4 regions of the Rhizobium sp. CAU 1783 genome follow, and region 1 is predicted to be linked to each of the others. Evidence: riboswitches for the same ligand, from Rfam matches in the RefSeq annotation. Region 1 holds a riboswitch; each other region holds the start of a gene.
What was found. Region 1 has a riboswitch for cobalamin ahead of ACX93L_RS12175 (ABC transporter ATP-binding protein). Riboswitches for the same ligand answer to the same signal wherever they lie in the genome.

Region 1 (7,129 bases):
CGAAGCGGCGGATCTGATGATGCGGTTCGGATCGTGCCGGACGCCCTGCCTCGAAAGGTCAGAAGGCTCGACACCTGCGTGGCGACATTGTCCGCCGCGCACCCTCCTTGTGCAAGCGCCGCAACGGGTTTCGTTGCGGCGCTTGCGAAGGTCGGGATCACACCGCGCGGGAGTGATTACTTGCAGGCGGCAACATCACCCTTGACGCCCTGGCAGGCTTCGTCCTTGGAGATCCAGCCGGCGTCGATGACGACGTTCAGGTTGTCCTTGGTGATCGGAAGCGGAGCAAGGAAGACCGACTGCATGGCAACGCCCTTCGGGCCGCCGTTGAAAGCGGTCACGCCGGACACTTCTTCCATCTTCTTGCCGCCGGCGAGTTCGACGGCGATTTCAGCCGCGCGCTTGCCGAGTTCGCGGCTGTCCTTCCAGACGGAGACGGTCTGGGTGCCGAGCGCGACGCGGTTCAGCGCCGCCTTGTCGGCATCCTGGCCGGAGACCGGAACCGAACCGGCGAGACCCTGGGCGTCGAGGGCTGCGACCGCACCGCCGGCTGTGCCGTCGTTGGAGGCGACGACCGCGTCGACCTTGTTGTCGTTGGCCGTCAGGAACTGCTCCATGTTCTTCTGGGCAATTTCCGGCTTCCAGCCGTCGGTATAGGCCTCGCCGACATTCTTGATCTTGCCGGCGTCAACGGCTTCCTTGAGCACTTCCATCTGGCCGGCGAACAGGAAGTCGGCGTTCGGGTCGGAAGACGAGCCCTTGATGAAGACGTAGTTGCCTTCCGGCTTCACCTTGAACACTTCGCGGGCCTGCATGCGGCCGACTTCCTTGTTGTCGAAGGTGATGTAGAAGGCAGCCGGGTTTTCGATCAGGCGGTCGTAACCAACGACAGGGATGCCTTCGGCGGCTGCCTTCTCGATGGCCGGACCGATCGCCTCGGAATCCTGGGCGAGCACGATGAGCGCGTTGGCACCCTGCGAGATCAGGCTCTCGATGTCGGTCAGCTGCTTGGCGGCAGACGACTGGGCGTCGGCGGAAATGTACTTATCGCCCGAGGCTTCCAGCGCTGCCTTGATGGCGGCTTCGTCGGTCTTCCAGCGTTCTTCCTGGAAGTTGGACCAGGAGACGCCGACCACGAGGTCCTTGGCGTTGGCGACGGAATGCAGGCTCGTGATGACGGCAGCGCATGCCATCAGCTTCAATACGGATTTCATTTAACCCTCCCGTTGAAAGACGGCACGCCGGCGAACCTCCCGTTCGCCCCGACGACCGCCCTGACATACTGCCCAGCCCCGGCGAAGCCGCCCATGGTTTTTCTCGACAGTCGAGAAAATAAATGTCAGAAGATTCCGGGACTGTCAACACAGCCTCCCGCAGGGCTTGCAAACCGCAGCCCCGAATGATTTTTGTGCAGGACCTATCGCGAAGGGATGCCATGAACGGACGCCTGCCATGCTGACGAAATCCAGCACCGAAATGGTGCGTCAGCAGAACAGCGCCCTCGTGCTTTCGGCGCTGAGACGCCATGGACCGCTCGCCCATACCGACATCGCCGCCGCGACGGGCCTCGCCTCGGCCACCGTCTCGGCCATCACCGCGGAGCTGGAGCGGATCGGCGCGCTGGAGCGGCGCGAGCAGCCGGCGGCAGGAGGGCGCGGACGGCCGCGCGTGCTCTTTGCCCGGCGGCGCGATTTCAGCTACCTGATCGCCGCGCGCATCTCCTCCGACAGCGTGCAATATTCGCTCGCCGACTATACCGGGACACTGATCGACCGTTTCGAGGAAGCCCGCGATCACGCCGCCTCCTCGCCGATCGCCTTCATCGCCGGCTTTCGAGACGCGCTGGCGAGGCTCGCACAACGATCGAAGCTCGCGCCAGAGCGGATCACGGCGGTGTCGGTCAGTTCCAAGGGCATGGTCGATGCCGGCGGGACACGGCTCCTCTGGTCGCCGGTGTTCGGCCGCGAGGAGATCGACTTTTCGACCGCGCTCGATCTCGCCCCCCAGACGCGGGTCCGTGTCAACAACGAGACGCTGCTGGTCGCCCATGCGCTCGGCCTTCGCGCCGACAAGGATGCTGCCCGCCCCTTCAATGCGCTCGCCACGCTTTCGCTCGGCCATTCGATCGGGCTCGGCATCGCGAGGCGGGGACAGTCGGGCGACCTCGAGGTCAGCGCACCGAACTTCGGCCACATGCTGAACGCCTCGGACGGCAAGCTCTGTCGCTGCGGCTCCTACGGCTGCGTCGAGGCGTCGGCCGGTTTCTACGGGATCCTGCGCACGGCCTTCGAGGTGCCGCCCGACACCATCCCCGCCAAGTTCGTTCCGCTTGCCGAGATGGACAAGATCGCCAACCGGGCGCGCCAGGGCCATCGCATGTCGGAATACGCCTTCCGCCAGGCGGGTCTTGCGCTCGGCCAGGGCCTGTCGCGGGTGCTCAGCCTCTACGACAACATGCCGATCGTCATCACCGGCTACGGCACGCGCTACATCGATCTCCTCACCCGCGGCCTCGACGAGGGACTGTCGCAATCCTTCCACGTCCGCATTCACGGACCGCCCGAGATCAGCGTCGTGCCCGAGGAGGCGACGCTGGTGTTCGAGGGGCATCTCGACCGGGCGCTGACCGAAATCGACAACGACATCGCCGGTCTCCGGGCCGAGGAGACCGCCACGCGATAAGGCCGCGGCACCGGCGTGACGCTGAAGGCGCGCGCGACCTTGCCGAGCGGCCTTTCGGCGCCTATGACTTCCGGAGCTTTTGACGGGAGGAACGATGTCCACGGCGGCCTATGTCTTCGATGCCTATGGCACGCTTTTCGACGTGCATGCGGCGGTGCGCCGCCACGCCGAGCGGGCCGGCCCCGAGCACCAACGCTTTTCCGAGATGTGGCGCGCCAAGCAGCTCGAATATTCCTGGGTGCGCAGCCTGATGGGCAGCTACCGCGATTTCTGGCAACTGACCGAAGAGGCGCTCGACTACACGCTCGCGCGCTTTCCGGGCGTCGACCGGGCGCTGCGTGCCGATCTTCTCTCGGCCTACTGGACGCTCGACTGCTATCCGGAAGTGCCGGCCGTCCTCAAGGAGCTGAAGAGCCGGGGGGCCAAGCTCGCCATCCTGTCCAACGGCTCGCCCGAGATGCTGGCGGCGGCGGTGAAGAACGCCGCCCTCGACGTGATCCTCGACGACGTCTTCTCGGTCGACGCGATTCGCGCCTACAAGACCGCGCCCGAGGTCTACGACATGGTGACCACTGCCTACCGGCTCTATCCGCACGCCGTTTCCTTCCAGTCGTCCAACCGCTGGGACGTCGCGGGCGCGCAACGATTCGGTTTCCGGACGGTGTGGATCAACCGCCTCGACCTGCCTGACGAATACACCGATCACCGTCCCGACCTGATCCTGCCGAACCTTGCCAGCCTGTGACGCGCAGGCCAGGCGGATGCAAAATTTCACCATTGACGCCACGATGTAACATCGTTACGCCAACCACCGTTGAAGGTTTCCCAAGGACTGGCGTCCCGAGGAATTAAAAGGGAACACGGTGCGACGTACCCATCAGGGCGCAAGACCGTGGCTGCCCCCGCAACTGTGAGCGGCGAGCTCGACCGGACATGCCACTGGCCGAAAGGCTGGGAAGGCCCGGGAGCGCGATGACCCGCAAGCCAGGAGACCTGCCATCGACGATTGACGAAACCTGGCCGGGGTGTGCCAAGGGAAACGACGATGGCGATTGCGACTTACACTGCTGCTTCTTGCCCGACCGGATCTCGTTCTGGCCCCCGCGTGACCGCGGAGGCGAGCGATGGAGCTTTCAGAATCCCTATACGGGCCTAGACCTGCTGCACTGAAAGTGGAGGCTCTCAGCTGGGGGCCGACGCGGCGGCAGACCATCATCCATGATCTCACCTTCTCGGTGAACCCCGGCGAGATGCTGGCGATCGTCGGCCCGAACGGGGCCGGCAAGTCCAGCCTGCTGCGCTGCCTCTACCGTTTTCACCGGCCGGTCGCGGGTCGGGTCAGCCTCGACGGCACCGATCTGTGGCAGCTCGAGCCCCCCGACGTGGCCCGCCGCGTGGCGACCGTCCTGCAGGAACCGGCCGGCGACTTCGGCCTAACGGTCGCCGAGGTGGTCGAGCTCGGCCTCACGCCCCATGCCGAAAGCCGCAACCGCAAGGCCGCTCTTGCGGCCGTCGGCGAGGCTTTGTCGCTGATGAAGCTCACCCATCTCGCCGCGCGCAGCTTCGCCTCGCTCTCCGGCGGCGAGAAGCAGCGCACGATGATCGCCAAGGCACTGGTGCAGAGGCCCGACCTCTTGATCCTCGACGAGCCGACCAACCATCTCGACATCCGCCACCAGCTCGAGGTGCTCGCGCTCCTCTCCCACCTTCCGACCACGGTGATCGTGTCGCTGCACGACCTGCCGCTCGCGGCCGCCCATGCCGACCATGTGCTGGTCATGCATGACGGGCGGAAAGTTGCCTGCGGCCCGGCGCTCAAGGTGCTGACGCCGGAGACCATCCGCGAGACCTTCGCCGTCGAAACCACCGTCGAACGCCACCCTAAGACGGGGCGCCCGCGCTTTTCCTTCCACCTCGACCACAGTTTCTAATAAAGGAGAAATTTCTGATGCACCGTTCCCTTTGCCTTGCCGCCATGCTTTCCCTCGCCGCCTCTAGTGCGCTCGCCTCCGGCTTCCCGGTCACCGTCAAGAGCTGCGACCGCGACGTGACCTTCGAGGCCGCGCCGAAGCGGGCCGTTTCGCAGGACATCAACCTCACCGAAATGATGCTGGCGCTCGATCTGACCGGACAGATGGCCGGCTATTCCGGCATTTCCGGCTGGTACAAGATGGACGGCGAACTGAAGGCCCGCCTCGGCGACCTGCCGGAGCTTGCCCCGCAGCAGCCGACCAAGGAGGTGCTGCTGGGTGCCGATGCCGACTTCCTGTTCGCCGGCTGGAACTACGGCATGAAGGTCGGTGGCGAGGTGACGCCGGACACGCTCGAGCCGTTCGGCATCAAGGTCTATGCGCTCACCGAAAGCTGCATCCACATCATGAAGAAGGACAAGTCCTCGATGGAGGACATGTATACCGACATCGTCAATCTCGGCCGGATCTTCGGCGTCGAGGAGCAGGCGCTGGCGCTGGTCGACGGCTACAAGGCCGAGATCGCCAAGGCGATCGCCGCGGTGCCGACGGATGCCCCGATGCCGAAGGTTTTCGTCTATGATTCGGGCGAGGACAAGCCGTTCACCGCCGGGCGCTATGCCATGCCGACCGCGCTGATCGAGGCGGCGGGCGGCAAGAACATCATGGACGATGTCGAGACGAGCTGGACCACGGTCGGCTGGGAAGGCGTGATCGAACGCAATCCGGACGTCGTGGTGATCGTCGACTACGGCGACGTCACCGCCGAGCAGAAGGCCGACTTCATGCGCAAGAACCCGGCCTTCAAGGACATTCCCGCCGTGAAGAACAACCGCTTCGTGGTGCTGCCCTATGCGCAGGCGACACCCGGTCCGCGCAATGTCGAGGCTGTGAAGACGCTGGCCGGCGCCTTCCATCCGACGGTCAACTGATGAGCCACCGGCATTTCGTCAAGGGTCCGTGCCATGCGCTGATCCATGCGCTGCCGCTTCTGGTGGCCGGGCTCGCGCTCGGCCTCCTCGGCATGATGCTGGTCGGCGTCAGCGTCGGCGCGGCCAACATCCCGCTCGATACGGTCTGGAAGGTCATTGCCCGCCATCTCGGCGCGACGAACCTCGTCGTCGACTGGTCAGCGGGCCGCGACGCCATCGTCTGGGAGGTGCGCCTGCCGCGGGTGATCCTCGGCGCGGTGATCGGGGCAAGCCTGTCGCTGGTCGGAGCGGCGCTTCAGGCCGTGACCCGCAATACGCTCGCCGACCCGCATCTGCTCGGCATCTCGTCGGGTGCCGCCTTCGGCGCGATCATCGCGCTCCTGCATACCGGCATGTTCTTAGGCCTGGCGACCGTGCCGCTGCTCGCCTTTCTCGGGGCGCTCGCCAGCACGGCGCTGGTGGTCGCAACCGCCCGCTTCGCGCACGCCACCAATGCCAGCCGGCTGGTGCTGACCGGGGTGGCGATCTCCTTCGTGGTGAGTTCGCTCGGGAGCCTCGCCATCTTCCTCGGGGACCCGCGCGCCACCCATATGGTGGTGTTCTGGATGCTCGGCGGGCTGGGGCTGGCGCAGTGGAGCCACCTGCCCTATCCGCTGGTCGCCCTCGTGGTCTGTGGCGCCTATCTCGTCTTCAATGCCCGGCGGCTCAACGCCATGACGCTCGGCGACGAGAACGCCACGACGCTCGGGATTTCCGCCGAACGCTTCCGGCTGGTGGTGTTCGTCGTCTCGGCGCTGCTGACCGGCGCGGCCGTCGCCTTTTCCGGCATCATCTCCTTCGTCGGGCTGATGGTGCCACATGTGGTGCGCTTTGCCGTCGGCGGCGACTACCGCCGCGTGCTGCCGCTTTCGGCGCTTGCCGGGGCCATCTTCCTCGTCGGGGCCGACATGGTGTCGCGCATCGTCATCCCGCCGCAGGACCTGCCGATCGGCATCATCACCGGCCTTGCCGGCGGGCTGTTCTTCATCGGACTGATGCGGACGAACGGACGGATCGGCTGACTGCCGACCGCCTTGCGCAAGACGGAGCCGCAGGGCTAGAAGTTGGGGCGTCGGGGCGCGGCTCCCCCCCCCCCCCCCGACGCTCTCACACCGCAAGGACATGACGCGATGGCCTGGTCCGCGACCCAGTATCTAAAGTTCGAGGAAGAGCGCACCCGGCCGGCGCGTGACCTGCTGTCGCAGGTGCCGCTCGAGAGGGCAGACCGCGTCTTCGACCTGGGCTGCGGGCCGGGAAACTCCACCGAACTGCTGATCGACCGTTTCGGGCAAGGCGCCGTCACCGGCCTCGACAGCGATCCGGACATGCTGGACAAGGCGCGCACGCGGCTGCCGGGCACACCGTTCGTGAAGGCCGATCTCGCCACGTGGCGGCCGAACCGGCCGGCCGACCTTCTCTATGCCAATGCCGTGCTGCAATGGCTCCCCGACCACCTGTCGCTGATGGAGCGTCTTCTCGATCATCTGGCACCCGGCGGGGTTCTCG
Region 2 (7,129 bases), 210 kb from region 1:
CTCCTCATGGTACTGTTTCATGTCGAAGCCGGCACCCTCGAGGGCTTCGCGCACCGTCGCCATGAACGGTGCGGGGCCGCAGCAGAACACGGTGCGCTCGAGGAAGTCGGGAGCGAGCAGCGCGATCTTGGCCTTGTCGATACGGCCCTTCAGTCCCGACCACAGCTGCCCGCGGGACAGCTGCTCGACAATGAAGCCGAGCGTCAGATGCGGCATCTCGCGCGCCTTGGCCTCGAGTTCCCAGCGGAAGATGATGTCGTCGGGCGAGCGGGCGCAATGGACGAAGGCGATGTCCGAATCCGGCTGACGGTCGGACAAGTCGCGGGTCATCGACACCATCGGTGTGATACCGGATCCGGCGGAAACGAAGAGATATTTCCGTCCCGGATGACGGGCATAGGAGAAGTCGCCGAGCGCGCCGATCGCCTTCAGCTGCATTCCGGGCTTCAGGTGATCGAACATCCAGCGGGTGCCGATCGAGTCGGACTGGGCCTTGACCGTCACGGCAACCGTATAGGGCCGCGACGGGCTGGAGGAGAGCGTGTAGGTGCGCATCACCGGCTCCGGTCCGACCGGCAGTTCGAGGGTCACGAACTGGCCGGGCAGATAGCGGAAGAAATGGCCGGGACGATCGGGCCGGAAAGTGAACGTCATCACGTCGGGAGCCTCCGGCGTGACGGCAACGCATTCGAGCCTGTGCTCCCGGTCGGACCAGGGGCGCATCTCATCCACATGACGGTAGCTGGGGAGCGCGATGTTCATGTCAGGCCACCGCGGACAGGCGAGCCTTGTCGCCCTGCAGACGGTTGATCATGAAGTTGGCGTACCATTCGACGAACTGCATGACGCCGCCTTCGTGCTCGACCGAGTAGGGACCGGGCTCGTAGGCCGGGGAGCGGATGCCGAAGGCGTTTTCCTCGACGATGGCACGGTCCTGGTCGTTGGTCATGTTCCAGACATGGGTCAGGTCCTCGACGTTGTAGTCGACGCCCTCGACGGCATCCTTGTGCACCAGCCAGGTGGTGGTGACCATGGTTTCCTCGGCGGAGATCGGCAGAACGCGGAAGGAGATCGCGTGATCGCCGAGCATGTGGTTCCAGGTGGTCGGATAATGGAACAGCAGCATGGTGCCGATGTGGGAGATGTTGACGTCACCCGAGAGCGGCTTCTTCACCGCCGGCTTGCCGTCCATGGTGTAGCTTTCGGCATCCTGGATCAGCGGCATGCGGGCGACGCGGAACTGGCCGGTCGGGTCCATGGTGAATTCGCTCGGCAGGCCGGCGGCCTCGCAGCGCGCCCAGTGCTCGGAGATGAAAGGGTCGTCCTTGGCACCCTGCACACCGGTCGCGGTCGGCGCTTCCGGATAGGTGCGGCACAGTTCCGGATGGTTGCCGGCACAGTGGTAGCATTCGCGGTTGTTTTCCCAGACGAGCTTCCAGTTGCCCTTCTCGATGATCGTGGTCTTTGCCGCGACCTTGGCCTCGGCGAGGCGATGGGGCTTCATGTAGGGCTCGATGGTGGCGCGGACCGGCGCGAAATCCATCGGCTCCTCGGAAAGGCAGACGAAGATGTAGCCAGCGACGCTTTCGCAGGCGACCGGCTTCATGCCGTGTTTCGACTTGTCGAAGTCCTCGCCCATCTGGCGGGCGAAGACCAGCGAGCCGTCGAGGTCATAGGTCCACTGGTGATAGGGACAGACGAGCTTGGCGGAAGCACCCTTCTCCTGGGTGCACACGCGGTGGCCACGATGGCGGCAGGTGTTGTGGAAGGCGCGGATGACGCCATCCTTGCCGCGGACGACGACGACCGGGTAATCGCCGATCTGCACGGTGAAATAGTTGCCGGCCTTCGGGATCTCGCAGTCATGGCCGATGAAGAGCCAGTCGCGGTACCAGATGGTTTCCATGTCGAGCTTGAAGTAGTCCTGGTCGATGTAGAAAGGCTGCTCCAGGCTGTAGCCCTCGCGGCGGTTTTTCAGCTGGCGCAGTACCGTGCTCTGCAGGTCCATTTTTGTCGTCCTCGTATCCGTTTTGCCCATGGCGGAAAGCGAGAACATGCAGGGCCTCGGCGTCGTTCGACACCGGACATAGCCGTCTCGGGCCGCCCGCCGCGACCGTCAATCAGTTTCATTCTCCAGGCTGGTTTCCGGGCTCTGGAGACGTTCTCTGCGAACCGCGCGAGGCACCTTCCCAGGGCCTGAACCCCAGTGGTCTTTTGCCTTCACGCCTTCTCCACTACCGTTGCGGGGGCAGCGCCGGAATTTGACCGGCTTCCCGATTTTCCGCCCTCCCTAGCCGGGCGTCACCTCGAGTGTGGTTTCATCTAAGCATAGTCGCCGGACGCTTGATGCACTGCGAAACGACACCGCCCCAAACATTTGCGACATTTCCAATCTTGATGGAAATCAATATTGAAGAAGGAAATATCTATATTTTTCAATTATGTAACTTTTCTTCTCCAGTAAACTGCTGAAATTAGTGGCGCAAAATGACAAGCAATAGGCATTTGCACGGGACGCACCCTGGCATCGCAAGCCTCGGGAAACCGAGAGAGAGCAGGATGCGGCAAATTGTCGTTAACATCCTTGCCGTAGCATCAGCTAATTCACCTTAGGAATCAGAGCCCCGCTCCATGCAGAAGCTGAGATATTTCGCAGCCAACAAGCCCGACCCCAAGGCGGCCGTTTCGCCCAAGGCCGTGCACACGGAATTCCTGCGCACCGGCCGAATTTCGCGCCAGCGCGAGGACTGGCTGGCGGAAGAACGGCGCTACCTGACCTACGAGGAGGTCGCGGCCCGTACCGGACGCCGGCTGGAGGCCGCAGGCGAGACGACCCACAAACGGATCAACGGCTTTCACCGCTCGATCCAGTTCCCCAAGATGGTGTTCCACAAGACACTCGATAACAGCCCGCATCTCGGCTACTGCCACGTGACGGCGGCGCGGACCAATTTCGCCAAATATGCCGACGTCAAATGGGCCTTCTACATCGCCAACTTCTTTGCCGAAGTGGGCGGCGAGCAGTTCTTCGAGCATATTCGGCCAAACTATGCGCGGATGTATTTCGCCGTGGCGATCCATCCGGACAAGGAAACGCGCTCGATGGCGATCGACCGCTCGGTCCGCCAGAACGGGCTTTTGTTCCGCACCCATGACCCGAAGGAAGCACTGAAGAACGTGCTGATGCTCGGCACCAGCAACGAGGACCTGCGCAAGATCATCGCCAAGCTCTGAACGCCCGGCTTCCCCTTCGGGCCCGTCAGAACCCGCCGACCGGCTGCTTCTTGTAGATCAGCCAGTCCTTCGGCACATAATCGTTGGCGCCGTAGATCGTCACGGTGTTGCCGCCGGCGGCCTTGGAGGCGGCGAGCGCCTTTTCGGTGAAATTGGTGAAGTCGAAGGCGTTCGGCGCCTGTTCGGAGAAGCAGATGCCGAAGGACATCGGGATCTGGCCGAGGGCGCGACCGTTGCCAGCATTGACGACCGTGGTCCTGAGCTTGGTGCGCACCAGGTCGACGATGCGGTTCACCTCCTCCTGCTCGGAGGTGTAGAGCAGCATGCCGAAGCGTCCGCCATCGAAGCGGCAGGCGAAGTCACCGTCGCCGGCAACGGCCTCCATGACCTTGGCGACCTGCTTGAGGAAGCGTTCGGCCGAGGTCGGCCCCATCTGCTCGGAAAGACGGGCGAAATCGTCGATCTCGCCGATCACCATGCCACAAAGCACCGGCATTTCCGGATTGACATAGATCTTGGCCAGCGCCTTGTTGAAGGCGCGGCGGCTGGCAAGGCCGGTGAGCGGGTCGACGAATTTCGCCGCTTCCGCGTCGTCGGCTTCGCGCTGCAGGTCGGCAAGCGTCGCGGTCTTGTCGACGACGGCGCGCACCACATTGCTGTTCTGGCTGGCGCGCTGCTCGGTGGCGACCTTGAGAGCCGTGATCGACTGGCCGAGCGCGGCCGGGTCGACATCGCCCTCGGTCATGATGACCTTCGAGGCATGACCGATCAGGCGACCATAGTCGGTGAGCGAGATCTTCTCCTGATTGAGCAGGCTGATGAAGTTGCTCATCTCGGCCCGCACCTGACCGTTCTGCCGGCTGAGCAGGCCGTCCTCGTGATGGTGCGGCAGATACTTGCGCCCGAGCGCATCGAGCGCATCCTGGGTCTTGATCTTGCCGAGCGCGATGAAGTCGCGGACCAGCTCCGGATTGGAGCCGGCATAGGCCTCATAGACGAGTTCGTAATTCCGGGGCAGTCCGTCTATGCCCATCTGGTGCATCGCCGTGGCGACGCGAAGCGCAATGCTGGAGGCAGGGTTCTTGACTTGCTGCATGGTTCGTTTCCCGGGAGAGAAGGCGAAAAGGCTCAGTTGCCGGGGACTATAGGCGCAACATTTCTTTCTTTCGGTTACGTCGATGGATAAAGTTTTAGCTAATGCCTTCTCAGTGATTTCTAGGGGTTTTCGAAGCTGTGGAAAACCTCTGGCGGGCCCTGACCAAAAGAGCGTTTGATCCCGCCGCCGCTCTCGCGCTATGGACGGGAAAGCGAAGAACAGGAAGGCGTTTCAAACCATGGCGCGGATCATTGGGGCCGAAGACAAAGCCGGGGAAGCGATCCCCGCGGCGCTTGCGGTCCTCAGACAGGCGCGACCGGTGGCGATCCCGACCGAGACCGTCTACGGGCTTGCCGCCGACGCCACCGACCCGCACGCGATCACCGGCATCTACGAGACCAAGGGGCGGCCGCGCTTCAATCCGCTCATCTGCCACATGGCCGACCTCGAGATGGCCGAGCGGCATGCCGTGTTCGACCCGGTCTCACGCAAACTCGCCCAACGCTTCTGGCCGGGACCGCTGACGCTGGTCCTGCCGCTGAAACCCGAAAGCACCATCCATCCGCTGGCGACCGCCGGGCTCGACACGGTCGGCATCCGCGTGCCGATCGGATTTGCCGGCGCGCTGATCCGCGCCTTCGACCGGCCGCTCGCGGCACCCAGCGCCAACTCCTCGGGCAAGATCAGCCCGACCACGGCCCGTCACGTCGATGCCGACCTCGGCGACCGTATCGATCTCGTCATCGACGGCGGCCCCTGCCCCGTCGGGGTGGAATCGACGATCGTCAAGGTCGAGGACGGCCGGATCCGCCTGTTGCGGCCCGGCGGCGTGCCGGTCGAGGCGATCGAGGCGGAAACCGGCCTGACCGTCGAGCGCATCAAGGCGGCCGGGACAGCGGCGATCGAGGCGCCGGGCATGCTGGCCTCCCATTATGCGCCGAACGCCTGTGTCCGGCTCGACGCCACCTCGGTCAGCTCCGGCGAAGCGCTGATCCGCTTCGGCAGCGGTCCGGTGGGCGGCGAAAATGCGGCTGCGACCGTGCTGCAACTCAGCGCGTCGGGAGATCTCGCCGAGGCGGCGGCCAATCTCTTTGGCTTCCTGAAGAAGGCGGACATCGCCGGGATTACCGGTATCGCCGTCATGCCCATCCCGGAGGAGGGACTGGGCGAAGCGATCAACGACCGGCTGAAGCGGGCGGCCGCGCCGCGCGAAGCGTAAGCCAAGGAGGCCCGGCATGACCAAAAGCCTGCCCGAACCGCTGAAGGCTTTCGTCGCCATCGTCGGCGAAGCGAATGCGCTCACCGCGGCCCATGACATAGCCCCCTATCTTATCGAAAGCCGCGGACTTTATCATGGCAGCTCGCCGCTGGTGCTGAAGCCCGGATCGACGGAAGAGGTATCCGCCATCCTGACGCTTGCCAGCGCAACCGGCACGCCGGTCGTTCCAGCCGGTGGACGAACGGGGCATGTCGGCGGCCAGGTGCCGCGCGACGGCGGGGCGGATGTCGTGCTGTCGCTCGAGCGGATGAACCGTATCCGCGAAATCGACCCGGTGGCCGACGTCATCGTCGCCGAAGGGGGCTGCATCCTTGCCGACATCCAGAAGGCGGCGGCGGAAAACGGCCGGCTCTTCCCGCTGTCGCTGGGCTCCGAAGGTTCCTGCCGGATCGGCGGCAATCTCTCGACCAATGCCGGGGGAACGGCAGTGCTCGCCTATGGCAACATGCGCCAGCTCTGCCTCGGGCTCGAAGTCGTGCTGCCGACGGGCGAGATCTGGAACGGGCTTCGCCGCCTGAAGAAGGACAATTCCGGCTACGACCTGCGCGATCTCTTCATCGGTGCGGAAGGCACGCTCGGCGTCATCACCGGCGCCGTGCTGAAGATGGTTCCGCAACCGCGCGGCCGGCAGGTCGCCTTTGCTGGGGTCCGCTCTCCCGAGGTGGCGCTCGCCCTTTTCGAACGCGCCTCGATGCTGTGCGGCACGGCACTGACCGGCTTCGAACTGATGCCGCGGATCGGCATAGACTTCACCACGCGGCATATCACCGGCGTTCGTGATCCGCTCTCCTCGCCGCATGCCTGGTACGCGCTCATCGACATTTCCACCTCGGATTCGGTGGAGAGCGCGGAGGCGATGATCCACCGTCTGCTGGGAGAGGCAGCCGAAAGCGGCCTCGTTGAAGATGCCGCGATCGCGTCTTCGCTCTCCCAGCAGGACGCCTTCTGGCGCCTGCGGGAAAGCATGTCCGAGGCGCAGAAGCCGGAGGGCGGCTCGATCAAGCACGATGTGTCCGTTCCGGTGTCCAGCGTGCCGCGCTTCCTCGCCGACGCCGACAAGGCGGTCCTCGCGCTGATGCCCGATGCGCGGATCTGCGCCTTCGGCCATCTCGGCGACGGCAACATCCACTACAACATCAGCCAGCCGGTCGGTGCCGACAAGGCCGTCTTCATCGCCCGTTGGCGCGAGGTGAATTCCGTGGTCCACGCGGTCGTGCACGCCCATGGCGGCTCGATCTCGGCCGAGCACGGCGTCGGTCAGCTCAAGCGCGACGAACTGATCGCCAGCCGTCCGGCGATCGAGACGGAACTGATGAACCGGATCAAGCAGGCCTTCGATCCGGCAGGCATCATGAACCCGGGCAAGATGGTCCGACCGAAATGAACGACAAGGGCACGCGCCTCACCCTCAGGATCGACCTGCCGAACGGCGCCCGCCTCGGGCCGGGCAAGGCGCAGCTTCTCGCGCTCATCGCCGAGCACGGGTCGATCCGCGCCGGCGGGGCAGCGATGGGCATGTC
Region 3 (7,129 bases), on a different contig from region 1:
TTGCCTATCTCGTCCTGAGCATCGGCGCTTCGATCGCCGCCGCCGTCGCCGGCATCGGCCTGATGCGTTCCGTGCTCTGACCGGTTTTCCTGTTTCCATCTTCGATCGAAATGCTCTAAAGCGCTCCGATAGATGAGAATTGCGGGCTTTTCCGCGGGACCGACCGAAAGAGTGGCAATGGCAGGCATCGAGCATATCACCGTGGAGGCCGACGAGGCAGGCATGCGTCTGGACCGTTGGTTCAAGGTGCATTTCCCCGGCCTCGGCTTCGGACCGTTGCAGAAGCTCCTGCGCTCTGGCCAGGTGCGTGTCGATGGCGGCCGGGTCAAGACCGACACCCGCGTGCAACCCGGTCAGGTGGTTCGAATCCCGCCGATGGAGGTCGACGCCAAGAAGACCGGACCGATCGCAAGCCACGACCTGAAGCATGGCGACGATCACGAGCTGCTGTCGCGCATGCTGCTGCATGAGGACGAGAAGGTTTTCGTGCTCAACAAGCCGGCCGGGCTTGCCGTGCAGGGCGGCTCGGGCCTGACCCGCCATATCGACAAGATGCTCGAGGCCTGGACCAGCCGGAAGGGCGAGAAGCCGCGTCTCGTCCATCGCCTCGACCGCGACACCTCCGGCGTACTGGTGGTTGCCCGCACGCGCGGCGCGGCCCAAAAGCTCGCCGCCGCCTTCCGCGAACGCGATACCAAGAAGACCTATTGGTCGCTGGTCAAGGGCGTGCCGCGCAAGCACGAGGACAAGATCTCCACCTGGCTGGTCAAGGACCAGACCGACGAAGGCGACCGCATGCGGATCGCCAGGCATGGCGAGGAGGGAGCCGACCACGCCGTCTCCTATTATCGCGTCATCGACACCGCCGCGCAGAATCTCGCATGGCTGGAGATGGAGCCCTATACCGGCCGTACCCACCAGTTGCGCGTCCATGCCCTTCATATCGGCCATCCGATCATCGGTGATCCGAAGTACTTCATCGACGATCCGAACTGGGATTTTCCGGGCGGCATCCAGAAACGGTTGCATCTGCATGCGCGCCACATCGACATCCCGCATCCGAACGGTGGCCGCCTGCAGGTGACGGCACCTCTGCCGCCGCACATGGTGCAGAGCTGGAACCTGCTGGGCTTCGATCAGGCCGACGGAAACAAGGACGAGGAATGAAGCTGGTACTCTTCGACTGCGACGGAACGCTGGTCGACAGCGTCGCTTTGATCCACGCGGTCATGGTGCGGACCTTCCGCCACTTCGGCAAGGTCGAGCCCACGGTTGGCGCCACCAAGGCGATCATCGGGCTCACCCTCGATATCGCGATTGCCCGTATCGACGGCAAGCCGCATGCGGACGCGGAAGCCGTGGCGATGATGGCGCACTACAAGGACATCTTCCTCGGCGTCCGCAGCGAACTCGGCTTCCATGAGCCGCTTTTCCCCGGCATCGCCGAACTGATCGCGGCCTTGGCCGCCCGCGAGGACGTGCTGATCGGCGCCGTCACCGGCAAGTCGCGCCGTGGCCTCGACATGGTGCTTGAAACCCACGGATTCACCTCCCATTTCTTCGTTTCCCGCACGGCCGATGATTGCCCGTCCAAGCCGCACCCCGCCATGGTCACTGAATGTTGCGATCAGGCGGGTTTCGTGCCGGCCGATACCGTGGTCATCGGTGATGCGGTCTACGACATGCAGATGGCCAAGGCGGCCGGTGCGACCGCCATCGGCGTCTCCTGGGGCTATGCCAGCGTCGAGGAACTCTGGGCGGCCGGTGCCGACGCAGTCGTCGACCGCCCGGCCGACATTCTCGCCCACATTCACTGAGGATACCGTCATGCGCGACGAACTGAGCGACATCTTCGGCACTTCCGTGCCAGAGCCGAGCCACGAGGACCCGGTCCGCCGGGCCCAGATCCAGATGAAACGACCTCAGGCGAAGCGCTTCTACACCACCGTCACGGTTGAGCCGGAGGGCGAAGGGTTCTCGGTGAAACTCGATGGCAAGGGCGTCAAGACACCGGGCAAGCGTCCCCTGACCCTTCCGACCCGCGCAGCCGCGGAGCTGGTCGCAGCCGAATGGCGCGCTCAGGTCGAGACCATCGATCCGGAGAACATGCCGGCGACCCGCCTTGCAAATACCGCGATCGACGCTGTGGCTGACCAGGCCGACGAGGTCTTCGAGGACATCGTGCGCTACAGCGGCTCCGACATGCTGTGCTACCGCGCGGACGGCCCCGAAGCGCTCGTCGAGCGCCAGTGCCTGCGCTGGGATCCGGTCCTGGGCTGGGCGGTGTCCGCCCACAATGCGCGCTTCATCCTGATCGAAGGGGTGATCCATCAGGAACAGCCGGCCGAGGCGATCGAAGCCTTCGCCGCTGCCCTTTCGGCGGACAAGTCGCCCTTGGCGCTGGCATGCTTGCATGTGATCACCAACCTCACCGGGTCGGCGGTCTTGGCGCTCGCCTTCCGCGACCGCTTCCTTTCGGTCGACGAGGCCTGGGGGCTTGCCCATCTCGACGAGGACTGGACCGAGGAACACTGGGGCGTCGACATGGAGGCGCAGGCCCGTCGCGCTCGTCGCTACATCGACTTCGCCGCTGCCGCCGCGATGTTCGAGGCGCAACAGGCTCGAGATTAACCCTTCGCTAACCATAACGATGGAAATCTTTGACGGATCAGAATCATCCGTCCGGGGTTTCCCATGTCCGCGCGCCCTTTCAAGCTCGCCCTAGCATTGTTCGTTGTCGGCATCCTCGCTTCGTGCAGCTGGATGAACCGACCGATTACCCGGCCGCTTGTTTACAACGTGCGCGAGGCCACCGTGATCGCGAACGCCTACGTTCCCCTGCGCATCATCGAAGGTGTCGATCGCCGGGTCTCCGATGCCATCCGGGCGACCCGTCCGCCGGCTGGAGCCGAGCGCGTGGTGGTGGTGATCCGCATCGACAAACTCGGCTACGGCTTCAACGCCCGACGCAAGCTCCAGTCTGCGACTTTCACCGTGACGGCCGCCTCGGTGGAGACCGGCGATCCGGTCGCGACCGGCACCTTCACCGTCAACAGCCCGACCGACGATCCGGTGATGGCCGAGGAGAGCCTTGCCGAAGAGATCGCGAGCCGGGTGCGCTTCGCCTTCTCGCTGGCTTCGCCGACTATCCGCAAGGTGGTTCTCCCACCGCGCACCACCTCGACCCGGCTCATGACGGATCCGGCGCCGCGTGCCTCTGTGGTCCCGCAGGCGTCCCCGACCGCGCCGGTGGCAGCCGCTCCGGCTGCAGTGCCGCCACCTTCTGCAGCCGAAGTTCCGGCCGTGCCGGACCTTGGGGCTGTTCCTGTCGCGCCGGCTTCCGCCATGAAATCCAATGTCGAGGAAGGCGCGAGCGGTTCCGTTGCGCTTGGAAAAAAGGCGGTACCTTGCGATCCCGCCAATGATCCGACTTGCGAACCGCATAAGCCCTGAGCTTCGCGTCGCCACGTCTGCGCGTCGCCACATCTGAGCGTCGATTGACTTGAACGGTCCTTGCGCCTAATCAAATCGCTTACGGATGGTTCTCGGTTCGGCGATTGGCGAGCCGGGAAGCAAAAGGGAATGCGACGATGGGGATCCAGTCCGGAACCGTCAATCGCAGCCGACCCCGCGACTGTAGAGCAGCGAGGGTCTTCCGTCCGGACTTGCGAGGTGAGGGGCGACGGTTCGCGTTGTGTGAACGGTCCGGATCCAGGCAGGAACGGAAAAGCCACTGAAGGGCTGCGCGATCAGCCAGGGCCGGACGCCTCTATGTCTACGAATCGTCCCCCTTTCGCGCCGCATCCACCTTCGGGAAGGCGAGGAGGATCCGCTGGCGCCATCCGGCGCCGCGACCTGCGAGCCAGGAGACCTGCCAACCGTGCCGGGCATCATGCCCACACCTTGCAAAGGGGAGGCTCCCCTTGTTGCCAGCACGGAGGTTGTCGTGGCGACGTATCAGAAGGGCGGAATCCGTCGATTCCGCGACTGCGGGCACCGTTTGGTGCCAGCTGCCGTTCGTGTCGGCGCCGCATGCGTTCAGCGTGTGGCCGGGTCGTGACGATGGCAACGGATCTTTCTACATCCATTCTCGTGCTCGGCGGTGCCCGTTCCGGCAAGTCACGTTTCGCCGAAGGCGTCGTCGTCGATTGCGCGCGCGAACGCCACTATGTCGCGACCGGTCGCGCCTATGACGATGAAATGCGTGACAGGATCAGGCGGCACCAGATCGACCGCGGCGACGGCTGGACGACCCACGAGGAGCCGGTCGATCTCGTCGGTCTGCTGAAGCGCATCGACGATCCAGCGCGGGTCGTGCTGGTCGACTGCCTGACGCTCTGGGTCACCAATCTGATGATGGCGGAGGAGGATGTCGCCGCCCGGTCGGCCGAACTCTGCGCGGCGCTGCCCGGGCTGCGTGCAAAGGTCGTCCTGGTTTCGAACGAGGTCGGTCTCGGCATCGTGCCCGAAAACCGGATGGCCCGTGAATTCCGCGACCATGCCGGTCGCCTGCATCAACTGGTCGCGCAGGTTGCGGCCGAGGTCTATTTCGTTGCGGCCGGCCTGCCGCTCAGAATGAAGGGTTGAACCAATGCTGCAACAGAAGATCCCCGCGACCGTCATCACCGGCTTTCTCGGCGCCGGCAAGACCACCATCATCCGCAACATGCTGATGAATGCCGGTGGCAAGAAGATCGCGCTCATCATCAACGAGTTCGGCGATCTCGGCGTCGACGGCGATGTGCTCAAGGGCTGCGGCGCGGAAAACTGCACCGAAGACGACATCATCGAGCTGACCAATGGTTGCATCTGCTGCACTGTCGCCGATGATTTCATTCCCACCATGCAGAAGCTGCTCGAGCGCGACGTCAAGCCCGACCACATCGTCATCGAGACCTCCGGCCTTGCCCTGCCGCAGCCGCTGGTCGCCGCCTTCAACTGGCCGGATATCCGCACCCGCGTGACGGTCGACGGCGTCGTCACCGTGGTCGACAGCGCCGCCGTTGCTGCCGGCCGCTTCGCCGACGACCATGACAAGGTCGATGCGCTGCGCGAGGCCGATGATAGCCTCGACCACGAAAGCCCGATCGAGGAGCTGTTCGAGGACCAGTTGACCTGCGCCGACCTGATCGTCCTCAACAAGACCGACCTGCTCGACGCCGACGCGATCGCCGCCGTCAAGGCCGAGGTCGCCGAGCGCATCCACCGCAAGCCGACGCTGATCGAGGCGAGAAACGGCGACGTCCCGGCTCTGGTGCTGCTGGGTCTGGGTGCCTCGACCGAGGACGACATCGACAATCGCAAATCGCATCATGAACTGGAGCACGAGGCGCTCCACGAGAGCGGCGAGGCGCATGACCATCATCACGACCACGACGAGTTCGAGAGCTTCGTGATGAAGCTCGGCCCGATTGCCGATCCGTCCGCCTTCGTCGATCGCCTGAAGGGCGTGATCGAGGCACACGACGTGCTGCGCCTCAAGGGCTTCATCGACGTGCCCGGCAAGCCGATGCGCCTCGTCATTCAGGCCGTCGGATCGCGCATCGACACCTATTTCGACCGCCCCTGGACCGCCGGAGAGACCCGCGAAACGCGCCTCGTCGTCATCGGCCTGCACGAATGGGATTTCGGTGCGGTGGTCGAGGCCGTCGAGAAGGCGGCCTGAGGCTTCATTAACCCCATGAACGCGCGGTTCCCCCCCCTTAGCCCTGCCGGGCATCTCCCCCTCAAGGGGGGAGATCGATCTAGCCGCCGCCGTTTGGCGCACGGATGGCTTGCGTCTTCTTCTGAGGAAACGACAAGGCTGCGGGGTGGTGGCGACGACATTGCGGTGGCCGCATTCCGATCTCCCCCCTTGAGGGGGAGATGCCCGGCAAGGCAGAGGGGGGTGTCTGTTCGGCACCGGAGAGGCACCGTCTGATGCACCTTCTCCTTGCCCAGAAAGGGTCGATCAGCGATGGCGAAGAGGCGGTCGATCTCGGTCAGTCGCCGGGCGACATCCTGTTCCTGTCGGCGGCCGACACCGAACTTGCAGCGATCGCCGCCGCCGTTGCGAGCCGCACCGCCGGCCCGAGCTTCCGTCTCGCCAGTCTGATGAGCCTGAAGCATCCGATGTCGGTCGACACCTATGTCGAGCGGACCGCGCGCTATGCCAGGCTGATCGTGGTGCGGGCGCTGGGCGGCGCCAGCTATTTTCATTATGCGCTCGAGGCGCTGCACGCCGTTTCCGCGCGGACCGGCGCCGCCATTGCCGTACTGCCCGGCGACGACAAGCCGGACCCGGGGCTCGCCGAATTTTCGAGGGTCGCACCCGAGGACCTTGCCGCGCTCTGGGCCTATCTGATCGAGGGTGGCGACGCCAATGCGCGCGCCTTCGTTGACTATGCCTGTGCCCTTGCCGGCCATGGCGAAAAGCCCGCGCCCGCCGCACCGCTGCTGAAGGCCGGCATCTGGTGGCCGGGCAGGGGCGTGATCGGGGTTGGAGAGTGGCGAGAGGCTTCTGGGCCTGCCCCTCATCCGCCTGCCGGCACCTTCTCCCCGTCGGACGGGGTGGAGGGACATGCGGCGGCGCCTCCTTCTCCCCGCTTGCGGGGAGAAGGTGCCCGAAGGGCGGATGAGGGGCAGTTTGACGCCGAGGCCATCTCCCCCCTTGAGGGGAAGATGCCTGGTAGGGCGGAGGGGGGTGAACGCCAGCCCGCGCCTATCGTAGCGCTCTGCTTCTACCGCGCCCTCGTCCAGAGCGGCGAGACCAAGCCCGTCGAGGCGATGATCGAGGCTCTGGCGGCCGAAGGTCTGCGAGCGCTGCCGGTGTTCGTCTCCAGTCTCAAGGATGCCGTGTCGGTCGAGACGCTGCGGGCGATATTTCTCGAGGCGCCGCCGGCGGTGGTGATCAACGCCACCGGGTTCGCCGTCTCCGCGCCCGGTGCCGAGCGCGTTTCGACCGTGCTCGACGAAGGGGGCGCCGTAGTGCTGCAGGCGCTGTTCTCGTCTTCCACCCGGCAAGCCTGGGAAGGCTCGACACAGGGGCTTTCGGCCCGCGACCTCGCCATGGGCGTCGCGCTGCCGGAGGTCGACGGCCGGGTTATGACCCGCGCCGTCTCGTTCAAGGCCGCCGCGCGCTACGACGAGC
Region 4 (7,129 bases), on a different contig from region 1:
GATCCGGAAAACACCGCCCGCTTCATGGCCCTTGCCGGCCAGGGCAACCTTCGCACACTCTGCGTCCGCACCTGCGACGGCGCCTTCTTCCCGATCTCGTCGGGAACCTCGCCGCTCAGCTTCCGCCGTGACGCGCAGGTCTGTGAACAGATGTGCCCGAACACCGAGACCGAACTCTTCTTTCACGCGATCAGTACGGAAGAATCGGCCGACATGGTCTCGGCCGAAACGGGAGAGCCTTATCGCAGCCTCCCGAATGCCTTCGCCTATCTCAACCGACAGAGCGGCGAGCAACCGGCCTGCGGCTGCGATCTCACCGCCTACTATCGGAAGATGCGCGGCACGGGCATAGCCGGCCAGAGCCATCCGGCCGACGGCAAGGCTGTGATCGAAATGGGTGGATCAGAAAGCCAGGCGAAGAAGGGTGTCAAACCGCCTGTGACTGCCGCGGAAAGACCGATCGAGGATCGAGTCTACGATCCGAATGCCGCCCATGTCCGCCAGGTCGGACCGACCTTCCTGCCCAAGGAAACCAGCAGCATCGACCTCAAGAACCCCGCATTGCCCGGCCCACAGCCCGTCCAGCAGTGACGGTCGGCCAACCCGCAGCGTTTGAAACGAGAAAGGCCGGCTTGCGGCCGGCCTCTCCTTGAGACTGCTGCGGTCCGATGGCCTCAGGCCGCGCGGGTCTGGGCCGTGCCGTAAGCGGACGCGCGGATCTCGAATTGCCGGACCTGCGCGAACAGGTCGTCGGCCTCCTGTGCCAGCTTGTGTGCCGAGGCGGTCGATTGCTCGACCATCGCGGCATTCTGCTGCGTGACCTGGTCCATTTGCGTGATGGCGCCGTTGATTTCCGACAGCCCGGTTGCCTGCTCGTGCGCCCCGGTCACGATGGCCCGGATATCGCTGTTGATCTCGGTGACGTTGGCCTGGATCAGGCTCAGGATCTCGCCCGACTGGTTGACCAGGGAGACGCCGGAGCTCACCGCCTCGCCCGACCGCGCGACGAGCCCGGTGATTTCCTTGGCTGCATTGGCCGAGCGCTGGGCAAGCTCGCGCACTTCTTGCGCAACGACGGCAAAGCCCTTGCCCGCCTCGCCCGCCCGGGCCGCCTCGACGCCGGCGTTCAGCGCAAGGAGGTTGGTCTGGAAGGCAATCTCGTCGATCACGCCGATGATCTTGCCGATCTGCGAGGAGCTCTCCTCGATCCGGCCCATGGCGGCAATGGCGTGGCGGACGATCTCGTCCGATTGTTCGGCCCGCCGGTTGGCTTCGCTTACCTTGCGGCTGGCGCTGTCGGCAATCGCGGCCGAGTTGCTGACGGTGGTGGTGATCTCGTTGAGCGCTGCCGCCGTCTGCTCGAGGGCCGCGGCCTGCTGTTCGGTGCGGCGTGCCAGGTCGTCGGAAGCCGCCCGCATTTCCGCCGAGCTGGAGCGGATCTCATGCGAGACGTTGGCGATGCCGGACATCGCTGACTGCAGCTTTTCGGCCGACTGATTGAAATTGAGCCGCAGGCGATCATATTCGCCCTCGAAGACCCTGGTGATGCGTGAGGTCAGGTCGCCATGGGCCAGACGATCGAGAGCCTCGGCCACCGTATCGACGGCGGTTTTCGTCCGGTTGAGCTCGGCTATGCGGTCGGCTTCGTTCATCGACTGGATCTCCGCCAGCCGTTCGCGATTGCGCTTGTCCTCGAGCTCGGCGTCACGGCGAGCGATGAGGTTTTCGCGGAAGTGCGTGAACGCCCGGGCGAGGTCACCGATCTCGTCGGAGCGCTCGGCTCCGGCAAGCTGCGCATCGATGTGGCCGTCCGCCAGACGGTTCATCGCGTCCGTTGCCCGGTCGAGCGGTGCAAGCAGCCTGCGCATCACGAAGAAGGCTAGGCCGGCACCGCTGGCGAGCAGCACGAGGCCGAGCGCGGCCAGAAGCGCGGCCATGGATTCCGCCTCCGCGCGCGCATTGGAGATGTCCGCCTCAGACTTCCTGATTTCCCTGTCGACGATGGCTGTGACCATCGAATGGGTTGCCTCGATCTCCTTCTGCAGGGCATCCGAGAAGCTGTCGAAATTGCCCATCAACTTGTTGCCCTCGGCCGGCCCTCCCTTGATGAAGGCATTGGCCATCTCGATGCCGGCCTTGTGGAAGTCCGCATAGCGATCCGCAAGAAGCTTCATGGCCGGGACGAGGTCAGGCGCTTCCAGGGCGACGGAAAGTGTATTGATGCGATCCATCAGCTTGGCCAGACGTGCGGCCTCTTCCTCGGCCAGTTTGAAGCCGTCGTCCAGGCCATCCTTCGCCTGGGTGGCGGAAATATCGGTCAGCGATTCCTGTGTGCTGACGATGGCAAGCTCGACCTCCTTCTGCGCGGCGATCAGGTCGCGCAGATAGACGTCTGCCTTACGTTCGGTCTCGTAGAGATCGATGACCGTTTCGAGTTGGTGCTGTCCGAAATAGTCGGAAATGGCGAGCACGGTGACGCTGACCAGGACGAGACCGCCGATCGCTGCGGGAACCGCTTTTCCGAGACGAATGTTGAAAAGCTTCATGAAGACCCCAAAGACAACAATGAAAAGGTTTGGCTCGCCGCTTCATCCGGCGCGAAACCTGCGTCATGCAGTCGAGGGAAACCCTGAGCATGGCCAGATTTAGCCATGCCGCCTTAATTTATGTTAAACACAACAGGTCCAGATCAGTATAAAGTAACTATACTTACGTTTCTCGGTCGAAGGCAGGCGAAAGAGGTGCTCCCCAGACCTCTCCGAAGACGAGATCCTCGATCGGCAAACGCTGCCGCCAACCCTTGAGCGCCAGTTCGGGCTGATCGTAGAGGCGATCGACATAGCCGACACAGAACCAGCCGATGACCTCGACATGCCCTGGAATGCCCAACAGCGCGCGAATGTCGTCCTGGTGAAAGATGCTGACCCAGCCGACGCCGACGCCTTCCGCACGCGCGGCAAGCCAGAGATTCTGCACCGCGCAGACGGTCGAATAGCTATCCATTCGCGGATTGTGGGTGCGCCCAAGCACCACAGGCCCGGCCCGCGTCGGATCGCAGGTCACGCATATGCCGAGCGGCGCCTTGCGGATGCCTTCGAGCTTCAGCCGCATGTAGCTGTCGCGCTGTTCACCGGAAAACATCTCGGCCGCCTCGTCATTGGCGCGGCAAAAGGCCCGCCACACCGCCTCGCGCCGCACCTGATCGCGCACCACGAGAAAGTTCCACGGCTGCATGAATCCGACCGACGGCGCATTGTGTGCGGCCTCCAGCAGGCGGGCGATCAGATCCTCGGGTAAGGGATCAGGCAGAAACTGGTCACGGACGTCACGACGGGTCCGGATCGCCTTGTAGACGGCCTCGCGCTCTTCGACGGAAAAGGCGCCGGCCCGGACGAGATGCTCGCTCGGTTCATCTTGCATCGTTTGTTCCCCAACAATGCTGACGACCGCCCGCCGTCCACGCGGGCAAAGCCTATCTTGCCAGGCCGGTCTTCTGACTGGGCTTCGGCTGGATCGCGCCGCCTTCCCGGCCTAAAGACCAGTGGCTCGGGTCGCAACCGACCCGTTCGCGCGCTCCATCCACCTCACAGCGTTGGGCACGTGCCGGATTTCCACCGGCTTCCCGATTCTCCCGCCGTTCGACACGCCGGGCACCTGACGGAATCGTTCTAGCGCAATCGTCGCGCGACACAAGCCGTCGCATGCGACATCGGCAATTCAGGCGACGGGGAAATACCGCACATAGGCAAACGCTTCCCCGTCCGGCGCCCAGTTCGGCACATTGATGGTGCCCTGACCACCGAACAGTTCGAACAGCGTCTCGATGTTCTGCCCGTCCGGGTCCATGAGGCGAAGCCGGACAGGAAGGTCCCGCGGATGGTCGAAAACCTCCGGATCATAGGAGAGCAGCAGCACCTTGTCGCCGTTCGGCGAAGGATGCGGAAACCAGTCGCCGAAACGGCTGTCGGTGATCCGCTCGGCCGCACCGCCGGACGCTGGCACCCTCCAGATCTGCATCCGCCCGGTCCGGCTCGAATTGAAATAGATCCATTTCCCGTCCGGCGAATAGTCGGGCCCGTCGTTGCGGCCCTCGCCGAAGGTGAGCCGCGTCTCCTCCCCGCCGTCGATGGAGATGGTATAGATGTCGAAGACATCGTCCCGAATGCCGCAATAGGCGAGCCGTGCCCCGTCCGGCGACCAGCCGTGCCAGTAGGAAGGCACGTTGCGCGTCACCTGGCGGGGCTCCCCGCCGCCTGCCGGTAGGACATAGATACAGGACTTGCCGTAGGCGACCTTGTCCGAAATCGCGATCTGCTTGCCGTCCGGCGAAAGGCCATGATCGTTGTTGCATCGCGTGGCGAATCCGGTGTCGATCAGCACCGGCTCTGCGCTCCCGTCCACCGGCAGGCGATAGAGTAGGCCGTCGCCGTTGAGGATCAGAAAGGCGCCGTCCGGCGTCCAGTTCGGCGCCTCGACGAGGCGCTCCGTCTGCCAGACGACGCGATGGCTGCGCGTGCGGATATTGTAGATTTCGACGGAGCTGCGCATCTTCCCTCCCGGAAACGCGCCGCCGGCCGCCTCAGCGGTCGCGGAAGCGATTGGTGATCGGATAGCGACGATCCCGGCCGAAATTCTTGCGGGTGATCTTCACCCCCGGCGCTGACTGGCGGCGCTTGTATTCGGCAAGATAAAGCAGATGTTCGACCCGGTGAACGGTGGCGACGTCGTGACCGCGTGCAACGATCTCGTCAACCGACATTTCCCGCTCGACCAGGCATTCGAGAATGTCGTCGAGCACCGGATAAGGCGGCAGCGAATCCTGGTCCGTCTGGTTCGGACGGAGTTCCGCCGACGGCGCCTTAGAAATGATGTTTTGCGGAATGACTTCACCAGAGGGGCCGAGCGCACCCGGCGGCACATGGCCGTTGCGCCAGGCAGCCAACGCATAGACCTGCATCTTGTAGAGGTCCTTGATCGGATTGAAGCCGCCGTTCATGTCGCCGTAGAGCGTCGCATAACCGACCGACATTTCCGACTTGTTGCCGGTCGTCACCACCATCGAGCCGAATTTGTTGGGGATCGCCATCAGAATGGTGCCGCGCGCGCGGCTCTGCAGGTTCTCTTCGGTGATGCCGCTTTCAGTCCCCTCGAACATGTCGGACAGCGCCGAGAGGAAACCTTCGACCGGCTCGGCGATCGGCACTGTGTCGTAGTGGCAGCCGAGCGCCTTGGCGCAGGCCGCAGCATCGGCAAGTGAATCCTGCGAGGTATAGCGATAGGGCAGCATGATCGTGCGCACCCGCTCCTCGCCCAGAGCATCGACTGCGATTGCCGCGCAGATGGCGGAGTCGATGCCGCCGGAAAGGCCCAGCACGACGCTCTTGAAACCGTTTTTGTTGACGTAGTCACGGAATCCGAGGACGCAGGCCCGGTAATCGGCCTCCTCCTTTTCCGGAATGCGCGACATCGGCCCGTCGCCGCACCGCCATCCGTCCTGCGCCCGTTTCCAGGTCGTCACGGACACGGTCGCCTCGAACTGACTCATCTGGAAGGCCAGCGTCTTGTCGGCGTTGAACGCGAAGCTCGCACCGTCGAAGACCAGTTCATCCTGGCCGCCGAGCTGGTTCGCATAGATCATCGGCAGGCCGGTCTCGATGACCTGTTTCAGCACGACCTGATGGCGCACGTCCACCTTGCCGCGATAATAGGGCGAGCCGTTCGGCACGAGCAGCATCTCGGCACCAGACTCGGCGAGCGTCTCGCAAACGCCGAGTTCGCCCCAGATGTCCTCGCAGACCGGGATGCCGAGGCGGACGCCGCGGAAGTTGACAGGCCCCGGCATCTCGCCGGCGACGAAGACACGCTTCTCGTCGAATTCGCCATAGTTCGGCAGATCGATCTTGTCGCGCGTCGCAATGATCTTGCCGTTGTCCAGGACAGCGATCGAATTGTAGCGGCCCTTGTCGTCCTGACGCGGGAAACCGATAATCACGCCAGGCCCGCCGTCGGCGGTATCAGCCGCCAGCTGTTCGACAGCCGAAAGGCATGCCTTGAGGAAGGCCGCCTTGAGAACGAGATCTTCCGGCGGATAGCCCGAGATGAAAAGCTCGGTGAAAAGCACGAGATCCGCGCCGTGGACCGACGCCTCCGCCCGAGCTTCCCTTGCCTTGGCAAGATTGCCGGCAACGTCGCCCACGGTGGAATCAAGCTGCGCGATTGCGATGCGAAGGGTGTCGGGTCGGGTCTGAATCTCGCTCATGTCCATCGTTTAGCGCGTGCGTCCGGCCTTCGCAACGGCGGGTATTCAAATGCCGCGTTCGCGGCGCCACAGCTGTCAAGGAAATGCGGGGAACAAAGACCGGTGCGCCATGGTTCATCTGGCGTTCATAACGGTTATGTGACAGCTATGCGAAACTTTTATGAAACCATCTTTTCTGCTGGAGAGCGAGTTGGCCGAGATTATCTCCGAGCCCCGAATGTCGGTTGAAGACGCCCCGAGCGGTGCCGCGTCCACGGCCAGGGTGACCGCGCTGCGCGGCTCCATGCGCATCGTCAACTCGTTGCTGCTGGCGCTGTTGACGATCATCGTAACCGAATGGCTGGCCCGCGGTACGCTGATCGACGTCTCCGACTATCTCCTGTCCTCTGCCCGCCCCGGAATGGTGGCGGTCGGCGTCCTGTTCCTGCTCTTCATCGCTGTAGACGCCGTCTTCGGCCGTGTCTACCAGTCGGCTCTCGTACTCGTGCCGCTCGCGATCCTTCCTGCCTTTCTGTCCATGCAGAAGCAGCAATATCTGTCCGACCCGCTCTATCCGAGCGACATGCTGTTCGGCCGCCAGATCGGCGAACTGGTGCCCGTCATGTTCGCGGCCCGCCCCTTCGCCTCCATCGGCCTCGTCCTCGGTGTGGTCGGGCTGTTGGCGCTGCTCGCCTATCTGCTCGTGCTCGGCCGCCGCCACTTCCCTTCGCTTTCGGCCCAGTCGAAGCTCGTCCGCCTCGTCGTGGCGCTTCCTCTGATCGGCGGCTTCCTGTCGCTGATGAACCCGAATTCCTTTTCCTACCTGCGCGACCGCCTCAACATCGTCCCCATGATGTGGGATCAGCAGGAAAACTATCGCCACAACGGCTT

Region 2: it holds a riboswitch for cobalamin, as region 1 does, so the genes downstream of both, ACX93L_RS11120 (aromatic ring-hydroxylating oxygenase subunit alpha) here and ACX93L_RS12175 (ABC transporter ATP-binding protein) in region 1, are expected to answer to the same signal.
Region 3: it holds a riboswitch for cobalamin, as region 1 does, so the genes downstream of both, cobU (bifunctional adenosylcobinamide kinase/adenosylcobinamide-phosphate guanylyltransferase) here and ACX93L_RS12175 (ABC transporter ATP-binding protein) in region 1, are expected to answer to the same signal.
Region 4: it holds a riboswitch for cobalamin, as region 1 does, so the genes downstream of both, bluB (5,6-dimethylbenzimidazole synthase) here and ACX93L_RS12175 (ABC transporter ATP-binding protein) in region 1, are expected to answer to the same signal.

Annotation. Positions count from the first base shown of each region.
Region 1 covers NZ_JBTOLM010000002.1:1,109,181-1,116,309, reverse strand. The annotation lists gene xylF (D-xylose ABC transporter substrate-binding protein) at 177-1,214, opposite strand; gene ACX93L_RS12185 (ROK family protein) at 1,453-2,682, shown strand; gene ACX93L_RS12180 (haloacid dehalogenase type II) at 2,777-3,427, shown strand; cobalamin riboswitch at 3,484-3,697, shown strand; gene ACX93L_RS12175 (ABC transporter ATP-binding protein) at 3,807-4,613, shown strand; gene ACX93L_RS12170 (ABC transporter substrate-binding protein) at 4,631-5,584, shown strand; gene ACX93L_RS12165 (FecCD family ABC transporter permease) at 5,584-6,645, shown strand; gene tam (trans-aconitate 2-methyltransferase) at 6,754-7,129, shown strand, end outside.
Region 2 covers NZ_JBTOLM010000002.1:902,948-910,076, reverse strand. The annotation lists gene ACX93L_RS11125 (FAD-binding oxidoreductase) at 1-762, opposite strand, end outside; gene ACX93L_RS11120 (aromatic ring-hydroxylating oxygenase subunit alpha) at 764-2,008, opposite strand; cobalamin riboswitch at 2,120-2,324, opposite strand; gene ACX93L_RS11115 (DUF6656 family protein) at 2,632-3,234, shown strand; gene ACX93L_RS11110 (GGDEF domain-containing protein) at 3,260-4,330, opposite strand; gene ACX93L_RS11105 (L-threonylcarbamoyladenylate synthase) at 4,569-5,549, shown strand; gene ACX93L_RS11100 (FAD-binding oxidoreductase) at 5,566-6,993, shown strand; gene ACX93L_RS11095 (winged helix-turn-helix domain-containing protein) at 6,990-7,129, shown strand, end outside.
Region 3 covers NZ_JBTOLM010000003.1:488,497-495,625, forward strand. The annotation lists gene crcB (fluoride efflux transporter CrcB) at 1-80, shown strand, start outside; gene ACX93L_RS16185 (RluA family pseudouridine synthase) at 178-1,167, shown strand; gene ACX93L_RS16190 (HAD-IA family hydrolase) at 1,164-1,817, shown strand; gene ACX93L_RS16195 (ATP12 family chaperone protein) at 1,828-2,631, shown strand; gene ACX93L_RS16200 (hypothetical protein) at 2,695-3,453, shown strand; cobalamin riboswitch at 3,523-3,893, shown strand; gene cobU (bifunctional adenosylcobinamide kinase/adenosylcobinamide-phosphate guanylyltransferase) at 4,063-4,587, shown strand; gene cobW (cobalamin biosynthesis protein CobW) at 4,592-5,665, shown strand; gene cobN (cobaltochelatase subunit CobN) at 5,920-7,129, shown strand, end outside.
Region 4 covers NZ_JBTOLM010000001.1:1,088,503-1,095,631, reverse strand. The annotation lists partial or broken gene ACX93L_RS05010 (DUF2865 domain-containing protein) at 1-303, shown strand, start outside; gene ACX93L_RS05005 (methyl-accepting chemotaxis protein) at 675-2,546, opposite strand; gene bluB (5,6-dimethylbenzimidazole synthase) at 2,710-3,420, opposite strand; cobalamin riboswitch at 3,467-3,673, opposite strand; gene ACX93L_RS04995 (TolB family protein) at 3,718-4,548, opposite strand; gene ACX93L_RS04990 (NAD+ synthase) at 4,580-6,259, opposite strand; gene ACX93L_RS04985 (LTA synthase family protein) at 6,477-7,129, shown strand, end outside.